DNA from 4 places in the Pseudoalteromonas sp. NZS127_1 genome. Region 3 is predicted to be linked to each of the others. Evidence: predicted binding sites of a transcription regulator. Region 3 holds the regulator's gene; each other region holds the start of a gene.

The links. Region 3 encodes MetJ, which represses methionine synthesis genes. Its sites were predicted from a motif close to TAGACGTCTAGACGTCTA; they were not measured.
Positions count from the first base shown of each region.
Region 1: the regulator MetJ is predicted to act here: its motif matches at 2,838-2,855, upstream of metA (homoserine O-succinyltransferase).
Region 2: the regulator MetJ is predicted to act here: its motif matches at 2,971-2,988, upstream of I6F50_RS05385 (methylenetetrahydrofolate reductase).
Region 4: the regulator MetJ is predicted to act here: its motif matches at 2,752-2,769, upstream of metK (methionine adenosyltransferase).

Region 1 covers NZ_JADYXO010000009.1:121,712-126,616, forward strand. The annotation lists gene metH (methionine synthase) at 1-753, opposite strand, end outside; gene I6F50_RS10440 (homocysteine S-methyltransferase family protein) at 763-1,836, opposite strand; gene metA (homoserine O-succinyltransferase) at 1,826-2,773, opposite strand; gene ettA (energy-dependent translational throttle protein EttA) at 2,996-4,669, shown strand; gene I6F50_RS10455 (PilZ domain-containing protein) at 4,826-4,905, shown strand, end outside.
Region 2 covers NZ_JADYXO010000003.1:219,606-224,510, forward strand. The annotation lists gene I6F50_RS05370 (DEAD/DEAH box helicase) at 1-600, shown strand, start outside; gene I6F50_RS05375 (sensor domain-containing diguanylate cyclase) at 659-1,639, shown strand; gene I6F50_RS05380 (hypothetical protein) at 1,656-1,853, shown strand; gene I6F50_RS05385 (methylenetetrahydrofolate reductase) at 1,971-2,927, opposite strand; gene I6F50_RS05390 (pitrilysin family protein) at 3,178-4,905, shown strand, end outside.
Region 3 covers NZ_JADYXO010000005.1:143,933-148,837, reverse strand. The annotation lists gene priA (primosomal protein N') at 1-434, opposite strand, end outside; gene rpmE (50S ribosomal protein L31) at 665-880, shown strand; gene I6F50_RS07025 (malic enzyme-like NAD(P)-binding protein) at 1,569-2,810, shown strand; gene metJ (met regulon transcriptional regulator MetJ) at 2,893-3,213, opposite strand; gene metB (cystathionine gamma-synthase) at 3,503-4,750, shown strand.
Region 4 covers NZ_JADYXO010000021.1:11,206-16,110, forward strand. The annotation lists gene rpiA (ribose-5-phosphate isomerase RpiA) at 1-106, opposite strand, end outside; gene I6F50_RS16420 (5-formyltetrahydrofolate cyclo-ligase) at 160-756, opposite strand; gene I6F50_RS16425 (hypothetical protein) at 775-1,323, opposite strand; gene metK (methionine adenosyltransferase) at 1,499-2,650, opposite strand; gene tkt (transketolase) at 2,954-4,905, shown strand, end outside.

The sequences.
Region 1 (4,905 bases), on a different contig from region 3:
TGCGTTTACAATACCCATATCCATACCCGCTTGAATAGCGTGGTATAAAAACACCGAGTGAATAGCCTCACGTACTGGGTTATTACCTCTAAACGAAAACGATACGTTTGATACCCCGCCCGACACTTTACAGTGCGGTAAATTTTGCTTAATACGGCGTGTGCCTTCAATAAATTCTACGGCGTAGTTGTCGTGCTCTTCTATACCGGTGGCTACGGCAAATATATTTGGGTCGAAAATAATATCTTCTGGCGCAAAGCCAATGTCTTCTACCAATATTTTATAACTGCGCGCACATATTGCGAACTTACGGTCGGCAGTATCGGCTTGTCCGTCAGTATCAAACGCCATTACCACGGCGGCTGCACCAAAACGTTTTATTATTTTAGCTTGGCGAATAAACGGCTCTTCGCCCTCTTTTAGCGATATTGAGTTAACAATGGCCTTGCCTTGAATACACTTTAAGCCCGCTTCTATTACTTCCCACTTTGAGGAGTCGACCATAATGGGCACGCGAGAAATATCAGGCTCTGAGGCTATTAAGTTTAAAAACTTAACCATGGCGGCTTTTGAGTCCAACATGGCTTCGTCCATGTTTATATCAATAACCTGTGCGCCGTTTTCAACTTGTTCGCGGGCAACGGTTAGCGCGGCTTCAAAGTCTTCTTCCATGATTAGGCGTTTAAACATGGCCGAACCAGTTACGTTGGTACGCTCGCCAACATTGGTAAATACTGCTATTTGCTGTGTCATGTTGGCTCCTTAATTTAAGTTACAGGCTTCAAGGCCTGATAAACGCATACGTACTTCAAGCTCAGGTAAAGGCCGAGGTTTAACGCCTTCAAGCCCTTTTGCAAACGCGCGAATATGCGCAGGCGTTGTACCGCAGCACCCGCCTACTATATTAATAAAGCCCGATTTACCCCAATCGATAATTTCGGCTGCCATTTCAGGCGCTTCTAAATCGTATTCACCAAACTCATTAGGCAAGCCCGCATTAGGGTGTACCGATGTAAAGGTTTCGCACACGCGCGACAACTCTTCTACATATTGGCGCAGTAAATCAGGACCAAGCGCACAGTTTAGACCAATTGAAATAGGCTTAATATGGCGAATAGAATTATAAAATGCTTCGGTTGTTTGCCCCGAAAGCGTACGGCCAGAGGCGTCGGTAATAGTCCCCGAAATCATAACTGGTAATTTACGCCCTGCTTGCTCAAAGGCTTCTTCTACGCCAAACGAGGCGGCTTTTGCGTTAAGAGTGTCGAATATAGTTTCGATTAGTATTAAATCGGCGCCGCCTTCCATTAATGCAAGTGTTGATTCAATATACGCAGTAACCAGCTTATCAAAGGTGACATTTCGGTAACCCGGATCGTTTACGTCTGGCGAAATTGAACACGTTTTAGATGTCGGCCCTAAAACACCGGCTACGTAACGCGGTTTTTCTGGCGTTTTAGCACTAAATTCGTCGCACATTGCGCGTGCTAATTTAGCCGACTCTAGGTTTATTTCACGACTTAGGCTTGCCATGTCGTAATCTTCCATCGAAATAGTGGTCGAGTTAAACGTATTGGTTTCGATAATATCGGCGCCCGCTGATAAAAAACCACGATGAATATCAGTGATTAAATCGGGCTTGGTTAGGCTTAATAAATCGTTATTGCCTTTAATTAATACATGCCAGTCTTTAAAACGCTCTCCGCGATAGTCTTCTTCTTCTAGCTTATGATCTTGGATCATGGTGCCCATAGCGCCATCTAAAATTAAAATGCGTTCTTTTAATGCGGCGCTTATTTCGGCTTGCTTATTATTTGTAGGAGCGTTATTCGGCATAGTTGTTAGTCCTCACGTCTTGGCTAACTAAATTAATATCATACGGTGTGGTTTGGTACACGTAGTAATTTAACCAGTTCGAAAAAAGTAAAAAAGCATGGCTTTGCCACGTTTTTGAAGGTTGTTTGGTTGCATCATCATCCGGAAAGTAATTTTCGGGTTTTGGTGCATTAGGGCTTTTTTTACAATCGCGCTCGTATTCTGCTTTTAGCGAGTCGGCGTCGTACTCAGGATGACCGGTTATAAACACTTGGCTACCCGATTTATTTTTAAGTAAGTAAGCCCCTACTCGCTCAGAACCAGCCAGTACAACTAGCTCATCACAGGCGTTTATTTTATTTATATCAATGTGGCCGTAGCGTGAGTGCGGTACCAAAAAGGTGTCGTCGAATCCGCGAGTCAGTGCGCCGTGATCAAAGTAACATTGGTGGGTAAATACGCCACACAGTTTGTCGTCTTTTAAATCGCGCTTTAAATTGTAACGGTGATATAACGCTGCATGCGCTGCCCAGCACGAAAATAACGTAGAGGTAACGTGTTGCTCAGCCCAATCAATAATGACCTTTAGCTCATCCCAATACGCTACATCGTCGTATTCTAAATGCGCAAGTGGCGCGCCAGTTACTATTAATGCGTCGTAATTGTTGTCTTTAACCTCAGAAAAATAACGATAAAAGGTATCAAGGTGCTCTTCTGAGTTGCTACTACTGCGGTGAGTGTCGAGGCGCAGCAGCTCTACGTTTACTTGCAAAGGCGAGTTGGCAAGCAAGCGGATAAACTGAACTTCGGTTTCTACTTTATTAGGCATTAAGTTTAAAATAGCCAAACGCATTGGGCGTATTTCTTGCGTTTTTGCACGTGTTTTAGGCATTACAAATACGTTTTCTTGACGTAAACGTGCAATTGCCGGCAACTCGTCTTTTACTGTAATTGGCATACTTTACTCCTGCTCATAAAAACCGAAGCTTAATTATGAACTGAAAGTAAAAAATATCAACCTCTAGATGTATAGATGTCTAAATGAAATTTATTCATGATTTTATACTTTACTTACAAGCATGCTTTAGTGCTTTAAAACCCGCCATTCGTTGACTGTTTCACCTGTCAGCCACTACAATACAACATTGAAATTTTTATTATTATTTGAAGGCTTTCCTCCATGGTTTTACCTGATAAATTTATATTCTCGATGAGTCGAGTATCTAAGGTTGTGCCACCTAAGCGCACTATCTTAAAAGATATTTCGTTACATTTTTTTCCTGGCGCTAAAATTGGTGTGCTTGGTTTAAACGGTTCTGGTAAATCTACGTTACTACGTATTATGGCCGGTGTTGACCAAGATTTTGAAGGTGATGCACATCCTCAGCCTGGTACAAAAATTGGTTATTTACCGCAAGAGCCTGTTTTAGACGAAAGCAAAACAGTTCGTGAAATTGTTGAAGAAGCTGTTGGCGAAGTTAAACACGCACTTAAACGTCTTGACGAAGTGTATAACGAATACGCCATGGAAGACGCTGACTTTGACGCACTTGCAAAAGAGCAAGGCGAGCTTGAAGCTGTTATTCAGGCGCACGATGGTCACAACATTGATAACGTTTTAGAGCGTGCTGCTGATGCACTTCGCCTGCCAGAATGGGATGCTAAAATTGAGCACCTTTCAGGTGGTGAGCGTCGTCGTGTTGCTATATGTCGATTACTGCTTGAAAAACCAGACATGCTTATTCTCGATGAACCTACTAACCACTTGGATGCTGAGTCGGTTGCATGGTTAGAGCGCTTTTTACACGATTACGAAGGCACTGTTGTGGCGGTTACGCATGACCGTTACTTCCTTGATAATGTAGCTGGTTGGATATTAGAGCTTGACCGTGGTGAAGGTATTCCATGGGAAGGTAACTACTCTTCTTGGCTTGAACAAAAAGATGCGCGCTTACAGCAAGAACAAAAATCTGAAAAAGCACGTCAAAAATCAATTGCGCAAGAACTTGAATGGGTTCGTTCAAACCCTAAAGGTCGCCAAGCTAAGTCAAAAGCACGTATGGCTCAGTTTACTGAAATGCAGCAGTCTGATTACCAAAAACGTAACGAAACTAACGAGATGTTTATTCCACCTGGCCCGCGCTTAGGCGATCAAGTGCTTGAAGTAACGAATCTTCGTAAGAGTTTTGGCGATCGCGTTTTAATTGACGATTTAAGCTTTAGCATGCCAAAAGGTGCCATTGTGGGCATTATTGGTGCCAATGGCGCGGGTAAATCAACGCTGTTTAAAATGATCAGTGGTGAGCAAAAGCAAGACAGCGGTAGCATTACCGTTGGCGAAAGCGTACACCTTGCTACTGTTGATCAGTTCCGCGACGGTATGGACGAAAGCAAAACTGTTTTCCAAGAAATATCAGACGGCCAAGACGTACTAAAAATTGGTAACTTTGAGTTCCAAAGTCGTGCGTATGTAAGTCGCTTTAACTTTAAAGGTAACGATCAGCAAAAGTTTGTTAAAGACCTATCAGGTGGTGAGCGTAACCGTTTACACCTTGCTAAGTTATTAAAAGCTGGCGGCAATGTGTTACTACTCGATGAGCCAACCAATGACTTGGACGTTGAAACATTACGTGCGCTAGAGAACGCTATTTTAGAGTTCCCTGGTTGCGTAATGTGTATCTCGCATGACCGTTGGTTCCTTGACCGTATTGCTACGCACATTTTAGATTACCGCGACGAAGGTCAAATTAACTTCTTTGATGGTAACTATACTGAATACGAAGAGTGGCTTAAAAAGACACTAGGTGCAGCAGCAACTGAACCTAAACGTATTAAGTACAAAAAAATTGGTTAATATTTACTGTAGCTAATTTATTACAGTAAAACTAAGCCCTGCATTTATGCGGGGCTTTTTTATGCCACCAGCATTACAGGAGCATATCCTGCTAGCATGTAGAGAATTACCCGCTATGCTTAATTTATTATAAAAATAGTAAGGCTAAATTAGGTTATGCAAAATCGTCGTCAGTTTTCTCGTGTTTTATTTTCAACCGATGCACAAGTGATTTTTAATGATCACCAATACCCATG
Region 2 (4,905 bases), on a different contig from region 3:
GCCGCGGTTGAAGTAGAGCAAGTTATTTACGCTGTAGATGAGGATCGTAAGCGCGAACTTGTATCGCACATGATTGGTATGAAAAACTGGCGCCAAGTGCTTATTTTTACTCGCACAAAACAAATGGCTGATCAGCTTGCTAAAGAAATGTGTAAAGACGGTTTAAAAACCGAATCAATCCATGGCGACAAATCGCAAGGCGCACGCGACCGTGCATTGCAAAACTTTAAAGAAGGTATTACACGCGTACTTGTTGCAACCGATGTAGCTGCGCGTGGTTTAGATATTTCTACACTTAGATACGTAATTAACTTTGAACTACCTTACATTGCCGAGGATTACGTGCACCGTATTGGCCGTACAGGTCGTGCTGGTGAACAAGGACTTGCTATGTCGCTGGTAAGTCTTGATGAGCAATGGCTGCTAGAAGAAATTGAAGTACTACTCGATACGCGTTTAACGCCGCAGTGGTTAGAAGGTTACGAGCCAGATCCTAATAAAAAGCCAAAAGATAATCGTAAAAATACTAACAAGTCGCGAAAAGATCGCGATAAAAAACGTATCACTGGTAAAAGAGAGCCAAGTAGACGTCGCAAATAATAGCTTTTACTTTGCTTTTTTGCCTATACTGGAGCTACTAAATAGCCGAGGTAAAGCAATGTTTGAAATTGATCAATGGGCATTTTCTGGTATTGATGGCCAAATATCTTTGCATAAATGGCAAAAAACAATCGACCTTATAACGGGGCTTTTTTCAGCCCCGTCTGGTTATATAGTTCAGGCAACAAGCAAAGGCTATCGCGTTGTTATTAGAAGTAACGAAGGTGGCTCTAACTTTGAGACCAATCCTATACTTCCTCCTCAAACACCTCTGTTTTGTCGGTACGTTGCTGAAACTAAAAATATTTTATATGTTAATGATGCAAGTAATAACGATGCATGGAACACCCTACCAGAAGTAGTTGAAGATGGTGTTGAATCCTACCTAGGTTTACCTATTCATTGGCCTGAAGGCGAAGTATTTGGCACGCTATGCTTAAAAGACACTCAGAAAACAAGCTATACCGATGAATATTTTGAACTCATAGAACAACTACGTGATTTGATTGAAGACGACCTAGCGCTTGTGTATAGCTATGAGCAAATGCGCGAAATAGCCATGTTAGACTCATTAACGAATATTTATAATCGCCGAGCACTTAACTTATTAGCCCAGCAAAAACTTAACTTAGCGCTACGTTTAGGCTTTGACGTGTGTTGTTTGTTTATCGATATAAACGACTTTAAAAAATTAAACGACACCTGCGGACATGAAGTGGGCGACAAAGCCTTAATTATATTGGCGGATACGCTAAAAACGCATTTAAGAGATGCTGATATAGTAGGGCGCTTAGGTGGCGATGAGTTTGTTGCAGTAATGCAAGTAAGCGATAAAAGCAAGATTAACTACATCATGGATAAAATTTCGACTGAGTATTCAAAAGCCTTACTCAAAGAAGACGTTTGCGATTTATCGCTTAGTATTGGTTATAGTTTTACTAATAAACAAAAGCAGCCCTTTGAAGCGCTATTAAATGATGCAGACCACGCAATGTATAAAAATAAACAAGCGTATAAGCTCGCTAAAAAGGCACAATAGTAAAAGGAGGTTCGTCATGACTCATGCCACACAAACTTGGCTGGTTTTTTCTGCGATAGGTTTTATTTTTTCCTTAGCAATAATAAGCTTATTTGAAACGTTTACTAGCATTAGATTTATATCTAATGAGGGAATAGTTTTTGGTGTTATGTGCTCCTCTATGGGGTTTGCCTTAAAAAGGCTTGAGAGTAATAACCAAAAACAGCTTCAATAAATAGCTTAAGCTGCAAATTTTTACTTGTATTTATTAATTCATTTTTCAAAGTACGGACATAAAAAAGCAAGCCATGAGGCTTGCCAAGAAGGGTGTTAATTAGCTCTTACCTAGCCTTTAAGCTATTAGCTTTTCCGCAAGGTTCAATTCCATAATGGCTTTTAATAAACGGTATAAGTTAATTGACGCGTCAATTTCTTCTTTACGGTTTGTTAAGCTTTCAATATTTAGGCCCAGCGGTACATCTAAATGCGCACAGCTTTTAAGTATTAAGTCGAGGTTTTCACGGCAAATACGGACTGATTCGCTTAATGTATTGTCTGCATCAAGCATGCGCCATTTAGTTGCCTCTGGCACTGAGATACCCAACCATTGCATAAAGTCTAAGGTTTTTTCGCCGCCGCACGGGGTAAACGTTAATATAATACGTTGAGGTGTAATACCCTGTGCTTTACACGTACGTGCGTAGCTAGTAATTAGCTCTATAGTAGCTTGTGCGTCGTAAACAGCTTGCGATATAAAAAATTGACAACCTTGTGCTGTTTTTTCTATTAATCGTTCGTGCTCATTTCGTTTACTTGAATGGCGCTCGGCAATCGTAACGCCACCTAAAAAGAAATCATCTGATTGCTCAGCCAATGCTTTATACGCATCTGGCAGGCTTAGCTTTATATCGCCTATCGATGATGGGCTACCTACTAAAACAACATTTTGTAAATCGTAGTCGTTTTTAGTTTCACTTAGCCAATCTTTAAATTCGCCTACGCCACGCTGCGCCACACTTTTATAAGTAATCACATCTTGTGCAGATAAATTACGAAGTAAATGGCTGTATTCACGCGGATCAACGGTTTGTTTAAACGCAAATGGGCGGTCTTGATTGGTTCGGCTGCTTTCGTCTTGAATGTCGTAAATTATTACGCCGTCGTATTCAATTTCGTGTAAGCGACCTAATAGCTTTTCTGCAATGGTTTTTAATTGCGCTTTATCGGTGCCAATTTTAGGCGGGGTAGTACCAATAAGATAAACACCTTGGTTGGTGTCCACTATCTTCTCTTTTAGTGATAAAGCCATAATCCTCATTCCAGCTAAGTTTGTTTTGATGGATTTAATATAGCAGCCATTTAGACGTCTAGATAGATTTATTTAGTGAAAGTTTTTCAACTAACATGATGTTTATTCATAGTGCTTGTTCCCATTATTTATAATTGACACAGTTGTTTACATAATAAATTCCCTTGGGGCTCTTATATTTATTGGCTTTGGGGCATAATTAAAGAGTTAAATCTGACAACAAATTTGCTCAATTTAAAAAGGGACAACAATGAAATTTAAATTATTAGCAACCAGCTTAGCGGTATCGCTGGCGTTAACAGGTTGCGCCATGCAACAAAACCAAAGCACGCAAACAACAGCACAACAAGAACAAGTAAATAAAGCTGATGATCGTGTTTTTTCGCAAGATTATTTAATTGAAGAGCTAGAAAACGGCTTACGTGTCATGGTTGTTAAAACTGATTACCCTGATGTAGTGTCGCTGCAAATTCCGGTATCGGTTGGGTCGCGTAACGAAGTTGAAGAGGGCAAAACAGGCTTTGCTCACTTTTTTGAACACATGATGTTTAAAGGCTCACAAAAATACCCTGAAGATGTGTACTCAGACATATTAAAAAATTCAGGTGTTGATAACCGCGCTTATACAACAAACGATTTTACAAACTACCATTTAAACTTTTCAAAGCAGCATCTTGATAAAGTACTTGAGCTTGAAGCTGATATTTTTCAAAACTTAACTTACACCGAAGAGCAATTTAGAACAGAAGCACAAACGGTAAAAGGTGAGTACTTAAAAAACAACGCGAGCCCAATTCGTAAATTATTAAGCGCTGTACGCGAAGAGGCGTTTGATAAGCACACGTATAAACACACCACTATGGGCTTTTTTAAAGACATAGAAGCTATGCCTGATCAAATGGCCTATGGTAAAGAATTTTTTGCTAAGTTTTATAAGCCTGAGTATGTGTCACTTGTTATTGTGGGCGATGTAGACCCGCAAGCAACAATGGCAATGGTTAAAAAGCATTGGGGCAGCTGGAAAAAGGGTAACTATATTGCTGACATTAAAGCAGAGCCTGTTCAACAAGCACCAAAATATTTGCACCAGCAAGATGAAGCGCTACCAGGTCATTGGTTACTTGTATCGTACAAAGGCGCTGCGTGGGAGCCTGCTAAAAAAGACAGAGCGGCGCTTGATTTAATCTCACAGCTTTATTTTTCAAGTAATTCAGATTTATATCAAGAGCTAGTGGTCGACAAACAAATTGCCAGCCAAATGTTTACCTATAACCCAGAGACTAAAGATCCGGGTTTATTACACGTATTTGTTAAAGTAGAAAACGCAGACGATTTAGCCACTGCGCGCGATGCCATTAACCGAACTTATGCAAAAGCACGCACTGAGCTTGTTGATGAGCAAAAGCTGAGTGATTTAAAATCGAACCTTAAATACAGCTTTATAAATGGCTTAGACTCGTCGCAAGCGATTGCATCAACCCTTGCCAGCTACATGCATTTTGAGCGCGATCCTGAGGTTATAAACCAGCTGTATAAATCGGCAGATAACATTACCAGCGCAGATATTAAAGCCGTTGCTAATAAATACTTTACTGATAACGCACGTACCACATTAACTATGTCGGCACTTGATAAAGCCCCAGGTTTTGAGCAAGAAGTTGATTTAAATGCGCTTACTGCAAAGCTTGAAGAAGCACCTGCGGCACCTGTATTTAAAGTACTTGATAAAACGAATAGCTCGCCATTAATTGATGTTAACTTTTTATTCAATACCGGTGCAGCTGCCGACCCACAAGGCAAAAAAGGTGTTGCTGCGTTAACTGCGGCTATGCTTGCACAAGGTGGCTCAGAGGCGACAAGCTATAAAGATATTCAAAAAGCACTTTATCCGCTTGCGGGTAGCTTTGGCTATCAAATAGATAAAGAAATGCTGTCGTTTCAAGGGCGCATTCACAAAGATAATGCGGCGCAGTGGTAT
Region 3 (4,905 bases):
TGCTTTAATAGGTTGAGCTGTGTTTTAGCTTTTAATGACGGTACTTTTGCACCTTTTTCTGTCAGGGCAACCATATTAATACTGGTTTTATCAGGCGATTCACCTTGGCGAAGTGCACCAGGTAGCGCTATATGAATAGTTTCGCCTAATGGATAGCAATAATAGCGGGCAGTAAAGCTAAGGAGTTCTAAATGCTGGGCACTTAAAATAGGGGCGTCGTCTATTACCTCTATAATATTTTTAATTTTATTTAAAGGGACGTCGGTACTGCTTTTAATACCCAAAACAACCGCTACTTTTTTTTGATTACCAAAAGGTACCAAAACTCGCATGCCAGGTAGTAAGGGAATTGATAAGCCACTGAGCTGTTCTTCTATTTTATAATCAAAGGTGCGTGGAAGCGGGACTTTAATAGCAACTTCAACAAAACTCATAACAACTCAACCCGTAAAATTAATGCTGTAATGTACTAAAAATAACGCTAAAAACCTACTAGCAATAGTGCTTGAGAAAGAGATTGTTCACTTTTTTGGCAAAAATATAAATAAATACTTGTGTGGGGGGAGGTTGTTGGATAAAATCCGCCACCAACAAATTTGTTTTAACGACGTATGGTGCCAAACTCCGGGTTTGGAGAGCGATGCGGCCTTAACTAGAGGTTCCTATGAAAGAAGGTATTCACCCTAAGTACGAAGTAATTTCTGCAACATGTTCATGTGGAAATAAATTCGAAACTAGCTCAACTCTTTGTAAAGACATTCACTTAGACGTATGTTCTGCGTGTCACCCGTTTTACACTGGTAAGCAAAAAGTTTTAGACACTGGCGGACGTGTTGATCGCTTCAACAAGCGCTTTGGTGCACTTGCCAGCAAGAAGTAATTATTGCTGTTTAGTTAAAAAAAGCACCTTAGGGTGCTTTTTTTGTGCCTAAAATTTGTTATTTATTATCTTAAACTAACCTACATAAATCTTTGAGCAATTTAACGAATTAAATTGCACTATAACGTCGTTAAAAAATTTTTATTTAGAACAACTAGATACAAAAATTTTTGCCTAGTTCTAGCGTAATTTTCTTAACGTTAAATAGACCCCATATATAAGCAGATTGGTATTATTTCGTTGATTTTAACTATCCCCTCCTTTTGCATAACTATTTCCTATTCTTATTCTGAGTATGCATAATCCTTTACAGACAAATCGATAGATATTCTCTATATTTTAAATAGTACAATTTTTAACTAGGTTGATAAAAGTATCTAACGTGGGCTTATCTGTTTTTAAAGTAGGGTAGTAGGCTGTTATTCTAAGTTTATGCTGATACTTTAAGTATACATTTTATAAGATTTTGATAGGCATAAAAGCACCTTAAAACTTACTTTTTAGGTGAATTTTTATTTATTAAATGTTGATATAATCCTGCAAAGTTACTGAAAAACCTCTTAAAATTATAGGATATAGCATATAACAGGATAGACCTGATATTGCTTGGAATTTAAAAATAATAAGGGTATCGTACCCCAAGACTCCATCTCTCACTTTAACTTAAATTGCAGGATACCATCGCGTTATGTCTGACTTTCGTGAACAAGCACTACATTACCACTCACATCCCGTACCAGGTAAAATTAGCATTGAGCTTACAAAACCAGCTGAAACGGCTCATGATCTTGCACTTGCGTATAGCCCAGGTGTTGCCGAACCTGTACGTGAAATAGCTGCAGATCCTGCAAATGCTTATAAATATACGGGTAAAGGTAACATGGTTGCGGTTATTACTAATGGTACTGCAATTCTAGGCCTTGGTAATTTAGGTCCTTTAGCGTCTAAGCCTGTAATGGAAGGTAAAGCGCTATTGTTTAAACGTTTTGCAGGGCTTGATTCTATCGATATTGAAGTTAAGCACAAAACAACAGAAGACTTTATTAATACGGTTGCCAATATTGCCGACACATTCGGTGGTATTAACCTTGAAGATATTAAAGCACCAGAGTGTTTTGAAATTGAAAAAGCATTAATAGAGCGTTGTAGCATTCCTGTTTTTCATGATGATCAACACGGTACTGCCATTGTAACGGCTGCTGGTATGTTAAATGCGCTAGAAGTACAAGGTAAGTCAATTGAAGATGCAATTATTGTATGTTTAGGTGCAGGCGCTGCCGCTGTTGCGTGTATGGAGCTGTTAATTAAGTGTGGTGCACTGCGTGAACACATTTATATGCTTGACCGCAAAGGTGTTATTCATACCCGCCGCGATGACTTAAATGAATATAAACAGCTTTTTGCTAACAATACCGATAAGCGTACATTGCAAGATGTAATTGCAGATGCTGATGTGTTTGTGGGTGTTTCTGGTCCTAACTTATTAGCGGCTGAAGATTTAAAGCTAATGGCTGCAAAACCAGTTGTGTTTGCATGTTCAAACCCAGATCCTGAGATTGATCCTGCACTTGCGCACGGCGCACGCAACGATTTAATCATGGCAACAGGGCGCTCTGATTACCCTAACCAAGTTAATAATGTTTTATGTTTCCCGTTTATTTTCCGTGGTGCACTTGATGTACGTGCAAGTGCTATTAACGATGAAATGAAAATTGCTGCAGTAGATGCTATTCGAAGTATTGCCAAAGAGCCAGTACCTGCAGAAGTTTTAAAAGCCGCTGGAGTAGATAAACTAGAATTTGGTGCGCAGTATATTATTCCAAAACCAATGGATCCACGTTTACTGCCGCGTATAGCAAGAGCTGTTGCACTTGCTGCTATTGAGTCAGGTGTTGCACAAATTGAGCTACCTGAAAACTATATGCAGTAAATCTATACAGTAGAGCTATGCAATAAAATTTAGACATAAAAAAACCTCAGTAATTACTGAGGTTTTTTTGTCTTTGTAATATTTATTCTTCGTTTAAAACGGGTACTTCTAGACCCATTTCTTGCATTATTTTTTTAACTTCTTCTGGTACTTTTTCGGCGTTATCTTTACGTAAGTCATCGTCATTTGGTAAAGGTTGGCCAGTAAAAGCATGCAAAAATGCCTCACATAGCAATTCACTATTTGTAGCATGGCGAAGGTTATTGATTTGACGACGTGTACGTTCGTCAGTTAATACCTTTAATACATTTAGCGGGATCGAAACGGTGATCTTTTTAACTTGCTCTGATTTTTTACCGTGTTCTGCGTATGGGTGAATATACTCACCATTCCATTTAGCCATAAGATGTATCGTTGCCTCAGATTATTAATTTCTCACACGGTATAAAAAGCGTGTAAATATGCGTGAAATTCTATCGATTTAAAAAAGATAGTCAAATAATAGATACCGATCTATCTTAATAAGCCTATTGTAGGTGTAAAGATAAGCACACTTTTGTGAGCTAAAATGTGTTATTCGCAGAAGCCCCTTCTACTTTTAGCCATCTAGAGCTTTAAAATACTTTGACTTATCAAAACGGATAACTTACTCTTTTAGACGTCTAAACATCCAAATTAATCAGGTGACGAATATGAGCGAAAAAAACAAAGCGACCATTGCTGTACGTAACGGCGTTGATGCTGATAAACATCATGGTGCGGTGGTACCGCCAATTTATTTATCGACTACTTATTCGTTTGCCGACTTTGATACTAAGCGTGAGTATGATTATGGTCGTAGCGGTAATCCTAATCGTGATATTTTAGCTGAGACGCTTGCTAAGCTTGAAGGTGGCGCTCGTGGCATAATTACAGCTACAGGCATGGCTGCCGTGCATTTAGCTACTCAGCTACTTAATAGTGACGATACGTTAGTAATTCCACATGATTGTTATGGTGGCAGCTATCGTTTATTTACATCTTTACAAAAACGCGGACTACTAAAGCTCGAAATATTAGATTTAACAAAAGAAGAAAGCCTTCAACAAATTTTAGTAATTAAACCTAAGCTTATTTGGATAGAAACCCCAAGTAACCCAGTACTTCGTTTAACAGATATTAAAGCGGTGACCGATGTTGCAAAGCAATGCGGTGCATTGGTGGCTGCAGATAACACGTTTTTGTCGCCTGCTTTACAAAATCCTCTTAAGTTTGGTGTAGATATTGTGGTGCATTCAACCACTAAATACATTAACGGACACTCAGATGTAGTAGGCGGCGCTGTTATTGCCGCAACACAAGAGTTAGGCGATGAGCTTGCTTGGTGGGCTAATAACATTGGTATTACGGGTGCGCCTTTTGATAGCTATTTAACGCTTCGTGGTTTACGTACTTTAAATGTGCGCCTAAGGCAGCATCAAGAAAATGCACTGGCAATAGCTAAGTATCTTGAAAGCTCTGAATATGTAAGCCAAGTTTACTACCCAGGTCTTGAGTCACATCCTCAACATGAGCTGGCTAAAGCACAGCAACTTGGTTTTGGTGGCATGGTGAGTTTTGATATTAAAGGCGATATAAACGACGCTGCGGCATTTTTAACTAGCCTTAAAACGTTTAGTTTAGCTGAGTCACTAGGTGGCGTAGAGAGCTTAATTTGTCACCCTGCAACTATGACGCACGCAGGTATGGAGGCAACAGCACGTTTAGAAGCGGGTGTGGGCGATACGCTTATTCGTATTTCGGTAGGTATTGAAGATATACACGATTTAGTCGCTGATTTTGAACGAGTGTTTGAACTTGTAAAACCAGGGCAAAATAAAAATGTTGGCCGTGTAGGCAAAGGAGCAGGCACTCCTGGTGGTAACGTTAAATTAAGTGCAGCCCGTCCGGCGCTTTGGTAAGTAATACCAATCCGCAATAATACCTAATCAATTTGAGGGATTAAACCGCACGCTAACTTCGTTAAAAATTTCTCATATAGAACAACTAAACAACGAAATTTTTGCCTTGTTATCGACACGGTTTTCTTATCCTCAAAATAGACAACTTAATTAAG
Region 4 (4,905 bases), on a different contig from region 3:
TAAAGTGATTAACAGTAGAGCCTGTACCCACACCTACAATAGTGTTTTCTTTTACAAACTCGAGTGCTGCCCAAGCAGCTGCTTTTTTTAATTCGTCTTGTGTCATTGCTTTGTGCTCATGTATGTCAGAAATATGCGGTTAGTAATCAAATTTAATTGTTACCAACAGTATGTTTTATCTGGGGTGATAATGGTTTTAAGTGGTACATCCCACGACTCGATTGGTAGAACATCAACTTTTTGGCATTCATGTGCAAGGCCAATTAGTTGTGGTTTTTGCCAATTTTGTTCGTGTAAACGTGCCAATGTCCGGTCGTAAAACCCACCTCCCATTCCTAGGCGATTACCTTGTTTATCAAATGCAACTAATGGCATAAGGAGGTAATCAAGCACTGGTAATGGGCATATTTGAGAGCAGTTCAGCTTAGGCTCCAAGATACCATAGCGATTTGCTCTCATGGGTGAGTTTTTCTCATAGCGCTGAAATAGTAAATTAGCGTCATTGAATGGGTGTATTATAGGTAGGTAAACGGTATGGTTTAAACTCCATAATTCTTTAATTAACAATGAAGTGTCTAGTTCCCCATCGTTACTTAAGTAAATGGCAATATGCTTTGAATTCGTTGTTTTTTCGCTTTTTAAATGTTGAATAAAATTCATTTTTAGCGATTGCGCAGCAATTATTTGCTGATTATTTGACAAGTTTTTACGGGTATTACGAATTTCTGCTCTTATTTTTGCGCGTTTATTACTCATTAAATTAATTAGCCATTCTTAAAAAGAGAATAAATCGGGAAAAATTAAAAAAACAGCCAGTACGACTAGCAAAATTGTGGCAGTTGCAATCAATGAATATAAAAGTAAGTTGCTGCGTTTTTTAGGAGGCGCTAAATCATCATCTAGCATTAGATCGTCACCTTGCCATTCGTCAATACTTTCGTCTGGTGCTTTTAATTGAGCTTCAGGAAGGCGTTGCTCTAACTCGTCTAACTTTTCTTCAAGGCGAATTAAGCTGCTAGTGATGTAATCGAGTGCATCAAAAATACGTTCGTCACGTTGGTTGTTATTTGCAGCAGGGTTTGAGCCATTTTGAATGATGTTTGAAACAGCTTGAAGCTTACTTTTAATGCCTAAGCTTGCTAGTAACTTAGCCTGTTTTAACGCTTTGTCTTTATCGCTTGGTGCAAACAGTGGCTTACCTTTAAAAAAAAGAGCTACTTTTTCATCTGACGTTTTTAATTTTGCAGCTAAATTTGTACATGCTGTTTTTATGTCAACGTTATCGGCAAGTCCTGCAAATATAACGCGAAAGTTATCGGCCATTTAACTGTCCCTAAAGCTTTTATAATGAAATGAGTATATACCTAAAGTACAAAAGAATTCGAGGTCGATTTAATAGTTATTTTGTAGACGCTCTACAAACAATATAGCGAATAAGTTTTAGATGCAAAAACGGCCCTTAAAAGGGCCGTTTTTAATTTACTACAACAATTTTGACTTAAAGGCCAGCAGCTGCGCGAAGTGCGTCTGCTTTATCTGTACGTTCCCAAGGGAATTCGTCACGACCAAAGTGGCCGTAAGCCGCTGTAGGAAGGTAGATAGGGCGCTCTAAATCAAGCATTTGAATTAAGCCGTAAGGGCGCAGGTCAAAATGTTCACGAATAAGCTCGATTAAACGGCTTTCTTCTAGCTTGCTTGTACCAAACGTTTCAACGCTGATAGAAGTAGGCTCTGCAACACCAATTGCGTAAGAAACTTGTAGCTCACACTTGTCAGCAAGACCAGCAGCAACAATGTTTTTAGCAACGTAACGTGCAGCGTATGCTGCTGAACGGTCAACTTTTGATGGATCTTTACCAGAGAAAGCACCACCACCGTGACGAGCCATACCACCGTATGTATCTACAATAATTTTACGACCAGTTAAACCACAGTCACCCATTGGTCCGCCAATTACAAAGCGACCTGTTGGGTTAATGAAAAACTTAGTTGCACTTGTAATAAGTTCTGCAGGAAGTACCGGCTTGATGATTGTTTCCATCACCGCTTCTACTAAATCTTTTTGCGAAATGTCTTCGCTGTGCTGAGTAGAAAGTACAACAGCATCAATACCTACTGGCTTACCGTTTTCGTATGCAAAAGTCACTTGAGATTTTGCATCTGGACGTAACCAGTTAAGCTCGCCGCTTTTACGAACCTCAGCTTGGCGCTGAACTAAACGGTGTGAGTAAGTAATTGGAGCAGGCATTAGTACTTCTGTTTCGTTACATGCGTAACCAAACATTAAGCCTTGGTCGCCAGCGCCTTGCTCTTCTGGGCTAGTACGGTCAACACCTTGGTTAATGTCTGGAGACTGTTTACCAATAGTGTTTAAAATTGCACATGAATCGGCATCAAAGCCCATGTCTGAATTTGTGTAGCCAATGTCACGAATTGTTTTACGTGTAATTTCTTCGATATCAACCCATGCGCTAGTAGTGATTTCACCACCAACCATAACCATACCGGTTTTTACGTAAGTTTCGCATGCAACACGGGCATGAGAGTCTTGCTCTAGGATAGCATCAAGTACCGCATCAGAGATTTGATCGGCGATTTTATCCGGATGACCTTCAGAAACTGATTCAGAAGTAAATAAATGTTTTGCCATTGTAATTCTGCTCACAAATATTGCGCTTCACAAACGTCGGTATTAGCGCTAAAAAATTAAGGGGCGTATTTTATCGAAAACAAAACATCTTGCATAGTGTTTTTACGCCTAGACGTCTAAATAAAATGTATAATAACTTTTTGGTCTTAAAAAATATTCATAATGCCTCATTTTTATGGGGTTTTTAATTGCACACCGCCCCCACAATAAGTAAGAATGGTGCCATAAAAGCTCTTAAGTGACTTATGAGCATAAACGATTACATAAATACCCGCGCAAATACAAATAAAGGTAGGAGAATTCATGCCATCTCGCAAAGAACTTGCAAATGCTATTCGCGTCTTGTCAATGGACGCAGTACAAAAGGCCAAATCTGGTCACCCTGGAGCCCCTATGGGCATGGCTGATATCGCAGAAGTACTATGGCGCGATTATCTAAAACATAACCCAACGAATCCAGAGTGGGCTGACCGTGACAGATTTATTCTTTCAAACGGCCACGGTTCAATGCTTATATATTCTCTATTGCACCTAAGTGGTTACGACTTACCGCTAGACGAAATTAAAAACTTCCGTCAAATGCATTCTAAAACACCAGGTCACCCTGAATATGGCTATGCACCAGGAATCGAAACTACTACGGGTCCTTTAGGTCAAGGGATCACAAATGCCGTAGGTATGGCAATTGCTGAAAAAGCGCTAGCTGCACAGTTTAACCGTGAAGGTCACGATATTGTTGATCACTTTACCTATGCATTTATGGGCGACGGTTGCCTTATGGAAGGTATTTCACATGAAGCAGGTTCACTTGCAGGCACATTAGGCCTTGGTAAACTTGTTGCGTTTTGGGATGACAACGGCATTTCAATCGATGGTGAAGTAGAAGGTTGGTTTACCGATGATACACCAGCGCGCTTTAAAGCGTACGGTTGGCATGTGATTAGTGGTGTTGATGGCCACGACAGCGATGCTGTAAGTGCTGCAATTGCAGAGGCTAAAAGTGTAACCGACAAGCCATCACTAATTTGTTGTAAAACAATTATTGGTTATGGTTCACCTAACAAATCAGGTAGCCACGATTGTCATGGTGCTCCACTAGGTGATGACGAAATTAAAGCGTCTCGCGAATTTTTAGGTTGGACTGGCGATGCGTTCGAAATTCCTGATGATATTTACGCACAATGGGATAGCAAAGAAAAAGGTCAACAGCTTGAATCAAGCTGGGACGAAAAATTTGCAGCATACGCAAAAGCATACCCAGAGCTTGCAGCTGAATACAAGCGTCGTATTAACAACGAACTTCCTGGCGATTGGGCTGAAAAATCTCAAGCGTATATTGAGCAATTACAAGCAAACCCAGCAAACCCAGCGTCTCGTAAAGCATCGCAAAATGCACTAAATGCATTTGGTCCGTTATTACCAGAATTTATGGGTGGCTCAGCCGATTTAGCAGGCTCAAATTTAACCATTTGGGATGGCTCTAAAGGTTTAACACGCGATGATGCAAGCGGTAACTACATTTACTACGGTGTACGTGAGTTTGGTATGTCGGCCATCATGAATGGTATTGCCCTTCATAAAGGCTTTATTCCTTACGGTGCTACGTTCTTAATGTTTGTTGAATACGCAAAAAATGCTGTACGTATGGCTGCATTAATGAAGCAACCAAGCATTTTTGTTTACACGCACGATTCAATTGGTTTAGGTGAAGATGGTCCAACTCACCAACCAGTAGAGCAAATTGCAAGCATGCGTTTAACGCCTAACTTATACAACTGGCGTCCGTGTGACCAAGTTGAGTCGGCAATTGCATGGCAACAAGCTATTGAGCGTAAAGACGGCCCTACATCGCTTATCTTTACTCGCCAAGGTCTTGAGCAACAAGCACGTGACGCACAGCAATTAAGTGACGTTAAAAAAGGTGGTTACATCCTTAGCTGTGATGGCAACCCAGAGATTATCTTTATTGCGACGGGCTCTGAAGTGCAACTAGCACAAGATTCAGCAAGCGAACTACGCAGCCAAGGTAAAAAGGTACGTGTTGTATCTATGCCATGTACTGATGCCTTTGAAGATCAAAGCGCAGCATACAAAGAAAGCGTATTACCGGCATCTGTTTCACGCCGCGTAGCAGTAGAAGCGGGTATTGCTGACTACTGGTACAAGTACGTAGGTCTAAACGGCGCAGTAGTAGGTATGACTACCTTTGGTGAGTCAGCACCTGCAGGCGAGCTGTTTGAGCACTTTGGTTTTAC